2 regions of the Bordetella genomosp. 6 genome follow, and region 2 is predicted to be linked to the other one. Evidence: predicted binding sites of a transcription regulator. Region 2 holds the regulator's gene; the other holds the start of a gene.

Region 1 (3,410 bases), 140 kb from region 2:
CACGGCCCGCCAGGAAGCGGGCCTGCCGCGCATACGCGGCGCGATCGGCGGGCTTTTCGCCAAAGCGCTTCCGCCAGACGGCCAGCGCGCGTTCGTATTCGGTGGCGCGCAGCTGTTCGCGCAATTCGGCGACCTGGTCGTCGGCCACGCCCTGTTGCTTCAGCTCCTGGACAATGCGCGAAGCGCCCTGGCGCGGCGCGCGCCGATGCGCCAGGCTTTGGGCAAAGCGCGCATTCGACAACCAGCCCTCGCGCTGCAGGTCATCGAGCACCGCCTCGATGTCATCGCCCTCTTCGGCGTAGGGCTGCAGCTTGCGCGCCAGCTCGAGGCGCGAGTATTCGCGCCGCGACAGATAGCCGACCGCGCGCGCCTTCAGCGTCCGGCCCGGGCGCGGCGGCGGCGCGTCATCAGGCGGTTGGGCCAGTGTCTCGAACTCATCGTCGGGATTTGCGCTCCGCCGCCCGGCTCGGGCGGCGGAAGGCGGACGGCGGTTGAAAGTCGCCATGCCGGGCTGGACGTTGATGCAAGCCTGACGGCTTATTCGCCGTCTTCGGCCTCGCTGGCCGGGAAGGTGGCGGCGCGGCTGACAATACCCTGGTTTTCGCGCACCTTGTTTTCGATCTCGATGGCCATTTCCTTGTGCTCTTTCAGGTACTCGCGCACATTGTCCTTGCCCTGGCCGATGCGATTGCCGCTGTAGCTGTACCAGGCGCCGGACTTGTCGACCACATTGGCCTGCACGCCCAGGTCGATGATTTCGCCCTCGCGCGAGATGCCGCTGCCATACATGATGTCGAACTCGGCCTGCTTGAACGGCGGCGCCACCTTGTTCTTGACCACCTTGACGCGGGTTTCGTTGCCGACCACCTCGTCGCCCTTCTTGATGGAGCCGATGCGGCGGATGTCCAGGCGCACCGAGGAATAGAACTTGAGCGCGTTGCCGCCGGTGGTGGTTTCCGGGTTGCCGAACATCACGCCGATCTTCATGCGGATCTGGTTGATGAAGATGACCATGCAGTTGGTGCGCTTGATGGTGGCCGTCAGCTTGCGCAGCGCCTGGCTCATCAGGCGGGCCTGCAGGCCCGGCAGGGAGTCGCCCATCTCGCCCTCGATTTCGGCCTTGGGCACCAGCGCCGCGACCGAGTCGATGACGATCAGGTCGACCGAGCCCGAGCGCACCAGCGCGTCGGTGATCTCGAGGGCCTGCTCGCCCGTGTCCGGCTGGGAGATCAGCAGGTCGGTCAGGTTGACGCCCAGCTTGGAGGCGTACTGCACGTCCAGCGCGTGTTCGGCGTCGACGAATGCGCAGGTGCCGCCCAGCTTCTGCATTTCGGCGATGACCTGCAGCGTGAGCGTGGTCTTGCCGGACGATTCGGGGCCGTAGATCTCGATCACGCGGCCGCGCGGCAGGCCGCCGACGCCCAGCGCGATGTCCAGGCCCAGCGAACCGGTGGACACGACCTGGATGTCGTGTTCGACCTCGTTGTCGCCATAGCGCATGATCGAGCCCTTGCCGAACTGCTTTTCGATCTGCGACAGCGCGGCGGCCAGCGCCTTGGCTTTCTCGGCCGCGGCGGCCTTGCTGGTTTTATCGTCCATGTAAAGTCCTGTATTGAGGCGGTGCCCGCGGGGGTGCGAAGCGGGCAGCCGTTGTCTAGCCGGAGAAAAAGAGCCTGGAGAAAACTCGAACGTTGGCGATTATGGCATTGGATTGTACTGGATAAAAATCCAGTGTGCCATATATTTCCACGTATACCCTGAGTGGGCAAGCCCCGTCCCCTGTGCCAGAATGGCCGGCGTAGCCAGCGCCCGCTGGCGGTTCCGCCGATGTTGCACGCATGCGTATCCTGATAGCCGAAGACGACAGCATCCTGGCCGACGGCCTGTCCCGCTCGCTGCGGCACAACGGCTATGCGGTCGACGCCGTGCGCGACGGACTGGCCGCCGATTCGGCGCTGGCCGTCCAGCCCTTCGACCTGCTGATCCTCGATCTCGGCCTGCCCCACCTGCCCGGGCTGGAGGTGCTGCGCAGGCTGCGCGCCCGCAATTCCGTACTGCCGGTGCTGATCCTCACGGCCGCCGACAGCATCGAGCAGCGTGTCAAGGGCCTGGACCTCGGCGCCGACGACTACATGGCCAAACCGTTCGCGCTGTCCGAACTCGAGGCCCGCGTGCGCGCCTTGACGCGGCGCGGCGCCGGCGGCGGCGCGACCATCGTGCGGCACGGCCGCCTGGTGTTCGACCAGACGGGCCGCATCGCCACGGTCGACGATCAGACCCTGGACCTGTCCGCGCGCGAGGTCAGCCTGCTGGAAATCCTGCTGGCGCGCAGCGGCCGCATGGTCAGCAAGACGCAACTGGTCGACCACCTCTGCGAATGGGGCGAGGAGGTCAGCACCAACGCCATCGAAGTCTATGTGCACCGCCTGCGCAAGAAACTCGAGCCCAGCGGCGTGAAAATCATCACCGTGCGCGGTCTGGGCTATTGCCTCGAGCGGGACCAGGGTGCCTCGTATCTCGCCAGCTGAAACGGCTTCGCGCGAACCGCTGAACGAAGAAGCCCTGGATGCGTTGCGCGGCGGGCCGCGCGGCCCGAGTTTCGCGCCGCCGCAGCGCTCGCTGCTGGGCGAGATCCTCGACTGGATGCTGGCGCCGCTGTTTCTCCTGTGGCCCATGAGCGTGGCCATCACCTACGTGGTGGCGCAGAACATCGCCAACGTGCCGTACGACCGTGCGCTGGCCAACAACCTGAACGTGCTCAGCCACCAGGTGCACGCCGTGGACGGGCGCGCCGCGTTGCGCATGACCGACGCCGCCCGCGACGTGCTGCGCGTGGACGAGACCGAAAGCGTGTTCTGGCTGGCCCTGGGCAGCCGCGGCGAATACCTGGGCGGCGACCGCGCCCTGCCGCTGCCGCCCAACGTCGGCCAGCCCCGGCCGGGCGAGATCCTGTACGCCGACGACACCTTGCGCGGCTTCGGCGTGCGGCTGGCCTACACCTGGATCGACCTCGGCCTGCCCGACACCCAGCCGGCCCTGGTGATGGTGGCCGAAACCGTTGAAAAGCGCGCCCAGCTGGCCAACGACATCATCAAGGGGGTCATCATCCCGCAGTTCGTGGTGCTGCCGATCGCGGTGCTGCTGGTGTGGTTTGGCCTGTCGCGCGGCGTGGCGCCGCTCAACGCGCTGCAGCAGCGCCTGCGCGCGCGCCGCCCCGACGACCTCTCGCCCATCGACGAACAGGCCGCCCCTTCCGAGATCGCGCCGCTGGTCGGCGCCATGAACGACCTGCTCGACCGCCTGTCGGCCAACATCGAAACCCAGCGCCGCTTCGTGGCCGACGCCGCGCACCAGCTCAAGACGCCCCTGGCCGGCCTGCGCACCCAGGCCGAACTGGCGCTGCGCGACGC
Region 2 (3,410 bases):
GCAACGCCAACGCCTGGACAACAAGGCGGTGGACAGGTTCACCCAGACCGTGGGCGGAATCGAGATTGGCGCCGATACGGCGTTGCCGGCGGCCGAGGGACGTTGGCACGTGGGTGCGGTAGCCGGCTACAGCCGTGCACGTCGCAAGCTGGCGCAGAGCGCCCGTGGCAACAGCGACAGCCTGCATGTGGGCGCCTATGCGACGTATATCGGCGATGGCGGCTTCTACCTCGACGGCATTGTGCGCGTGAACCGCTACGAGCACGATTTCAAGGCCGACGGCCAGCGTGGCGCGCGTGTGACGGGCAAGTATCGCGCCAATGGCATCGGGCTGTCGCTGGAGACCGGCAGGCGTTTCACATGGGCCGGCGACTGGTTCGTGGAACCGCAGGTCGAAGTGGCGCTGTTCCGTTCGGGCGGGGCGGACTATACCGCCAGCAATGGCGTGCGCGTCGACGTGGAAAGCACCAAGTCGCTGCTGGGCCGGGCAGGCCTGCAGGTAGGGCGCAGGCTGGATCTGGGCAACGGCAAGCTGGTGCAGCCGTACGCCAAGCTGAGCTGGTTGCAGGAGTTCGATGGCGTGGGCAAGGTGCGCACCAACGACATCGGCCATGACGTCAAACTGCGGGGCGGGCGCGCCGAACTTGACTTGGGTGTGGCGGCGGCGCTTGGCAGGCACAGCAGCCTGTTTGCTTCGTACGAGTACAGCAAGGGCAGCCGCTTCACCATTCCATGGAGCTTTCACGTCGGCTATCGGTACGCCTGGTAAGCCAAACGCGTCATGCCACCGCGCGTCGGAACATCCGGCGCGCGGTTTTTTTCCCTTCGGCGTTTTGCCCTTTTTGCCCTTTTTGCCGCCGGGCCGTCCCAAGGCAAAAAAGCCCCCTCGGGGGGCAGCAAGCCCGCGTAGCGGGCGCAGCGTGGGGGCACGACTTTCCGCCGGGCCGTCCCAAGGCAAAAAAGCCCCCTCGGGGGGCAGCAAGCCCGCGTAGCGGGCGCAGCGTGGGGGCTTCTTTCTTCGTCGGCTCAGTGCAGCGGCTGGGTGCGGATCAGGCCGACCGCGATGCCTTCGAGCGCGAATTCGTCGGTGTTGGCCACGACGATGGGAGCAAAGTCGGGGTTCTCGGGCAGGAGCTCGATGCGGCCGTTCTGGCGCTGCAGGCGCTTGACCGTGACCTCGTCGCCCAGTCGGGCCACCACGATCTGGCCGTTGCGGGCCTCGGCGGCGCGCTTGACGGCGAGCAGGTCGCCTTCGAGGATGCCGGCGTCGCGCATGCTCATGCCGCGCACCTTCAGCAGGTAGTCGGGCGTCTGGGCAAACAGGCCCGGGTCGACGCCGACCTCGCGCTCGACGTGCTCGCTGGCCAGGATGGGGCTGCCTGCCGCCACGCGGCCCACCAGCGGCAGCACGAGCTGCGCCAGCAGCGGATGCGTAAGCTGGGCCGAGGGCGTTGCGCTGTCGGGCACCTTGAGACGGATGCCGCGGGAGGCGCCGGCGGTCAGTTCGATGGCGCCCTTGCGCGCCAGCGCCTTGAGGTGGTCTTCGGCGGCGTTGGGCGACCGGAAGCCGAGCGCCTGCGCGATTTCGGCCCGGGTGGGCGGAAAGCCGGTGCGCGCCACGGTCTGGCGGATGAGATCGAGGATTTCCTGCTGGCGTTCCGTGAGTTTGGTGGCCATGGCGATGACCCGCTTTTGCGGACTGTATGGATATACAGCGCCATTCTGGCGGACGGGCGGGAAAAAAGCAAGCCGCAAAAGAAAAGCGGAGCCAAGGGCTCCGCTTTTCGATGCCGGCCGGGTGGCGCTTGTTACTTCAGCACCGCGGCAATGCCGGCCGCGACCGCGTCGATGTTGCGACTGTTGAGCGCGGCCACGCAGATGCGGCCGCTGGACACGGCGTAGATACCGTGCTCTTCGCGCAGGCGATCGACCTGGGCGGCGGTCAGGCCCGAGTACGAGAACATGCCGCGCTGCGCCAGCACGAAGCTGAAGTCCTGCGCCACGCCCTGGGCCTTGATCTTCTCGACCAGTTCCTTGCGCATCAGGCGGATGCGGTCGCGCATGCCGGCCAGCTCCTTTTCCCAGAGGGCGAACAGTTCAGGCGTGTTCAGGACCGTGGACACCACCGTGCCGCCGTGCGTGGGCGGGTTGGAGTAGTTGGTGCGGATCACGCGCTTGAGCTGGCTGAGCACGCGGGCGGCCTCGTCCTTGCTGCCGGCCACCACGGTCAGGGCCCCGACCCGCTCGCCGTACAGCGAGAAGGACTTGGAGAACGACGAGCTGATGAACATGGTCAGGTCGAGCGCGGCGAACATGCGCACCACGGCGGCGTCCTGTTCCAGGCCTTCGCCGAAGCCCTGATAGGCGATGTCGAGGAACGGCACCAGATTGCGCGCCTTGACCACGGCGGCGATCTGTTCCCACTGTTGCAGGGTGGGGTCCACGCCGGTCGGGTTGTGGCAGCAGGCGTGCAGCACCACGACGGTCTGTTCGGGCGCGGCCTGCAGGGCGGCCAGCATGGCGTCGAAGTTCAGGCCATGGGTGGCGGCGTCGTAATAGGGATAGGTCTCGACCGGGAAGCCGGCGCGCTCGAACAGGGCGCGGTGGTTTTCCCAGCTGGGATCGCTGATGAGGACCTTGGACTGCGGCAGCAGCTGGCGCAGGAAGTCGGCGCCGATTTTCAGCGCGCCGGTGCCGCCCAGGGCCTGCGCGGTCAGCACGCGGCCTTCGGCGGCCAGCGGCGAGTCGGCGCCCAGCAGCAGCGCCTGCGCACCCTTGTTGTACCCGGCGATGCCTTCGATCGGCAGGTAGCCGCGCGCGGCGGCGGCCTCGATGCGGGCCACCTCGGCCTTGCGCACGGCCTGAAGCAGCGGGATGCGGCCTTCGTCGTCGTAGTACACGCCCACGCCCAGGTTCACTTTGCCGGGACGGGTATCGGCGTTGTACTGTTCGTTCAGGCCAAGAATGGGGTCGCGCGGCGCGAGTTCGACGGAAGCGAAAAGAGTGCTCATGGGTGTAGGGAAGGGTGGGTGGACGCGGTAGGAAGGGCTGTGGATAATGGGGGGTTTACCCTGAGAGACAGTCTATCATGACCGCTCCTGGATTCGTCGAATTCCCCGACAGCCCGTTTCACCTCTATCAGCCGTATCCTCCCGCGGGCGACCAGCCGGGGGCGATCGACGCGTTGACCGAGGGCATCTCGGACGGCCTGATGTTCCAGACGCTGCTGGGCGTGACGGGCTCGGGCAAGACCTACACCATGGCCAACATGATCGCCCGTCTGGGCCGTCCGGCCCTGGTGCTCGCGCCCAACAAGACCCTGGCCGCCCAGCTGTACGCCGAGATGCGCGAATTCTTCCCCCGCAACGCGGTGGAGTATTTCGTGTCGTACTACGACTATTACCAGCCCG

The links. Region 2 encodes LexA, which represses DNA repair genes until DNA is damaged. Its sites were predicted from a motif close to ACTGTATNNNNATACAGT; they were not measured.
Region 1: the regulator LexA is predicted to act here: its motif matches at 1,716-1,733, upstream of recA (recombinase RecA).

The regions. Positions count from the first base shown of each region.
Region 1 is NZ_CP021107.1:2,981,480-2,984,889, forward strand. It holds gene recX (recombination regulator RecX) at 1-505, opposite strand, end outside; gene recA (recombinase RecA) at 538-1,599, opposite strand; gene CAL11_RS13975 (response regulator transcription factor) at 1,839-2,528, shown strand; gene CAL11_RS13980 (sensor histidine kinase) at 2,644-3,410, shown strand, end outside.
Region 2 is NZ_CP021107.1:2,840,690-2,844,099, reverse strand. It holds partial or broken gene CAL11_RS13290 (autotransporter outer membrane beta-barrel domain-containing protein) at 1-769, shown strand, start outside; gene lexA (transcriptional repressor LexA) at 1,027-1,677, opposite strand; gene CAL11_RS13280 (amino acid aminotransferase) at 1,809-3,011, opposite strand; gene uvrB (excinuclease ABC subunit UvrB) at 3,089-3,410, shown strand, end outside.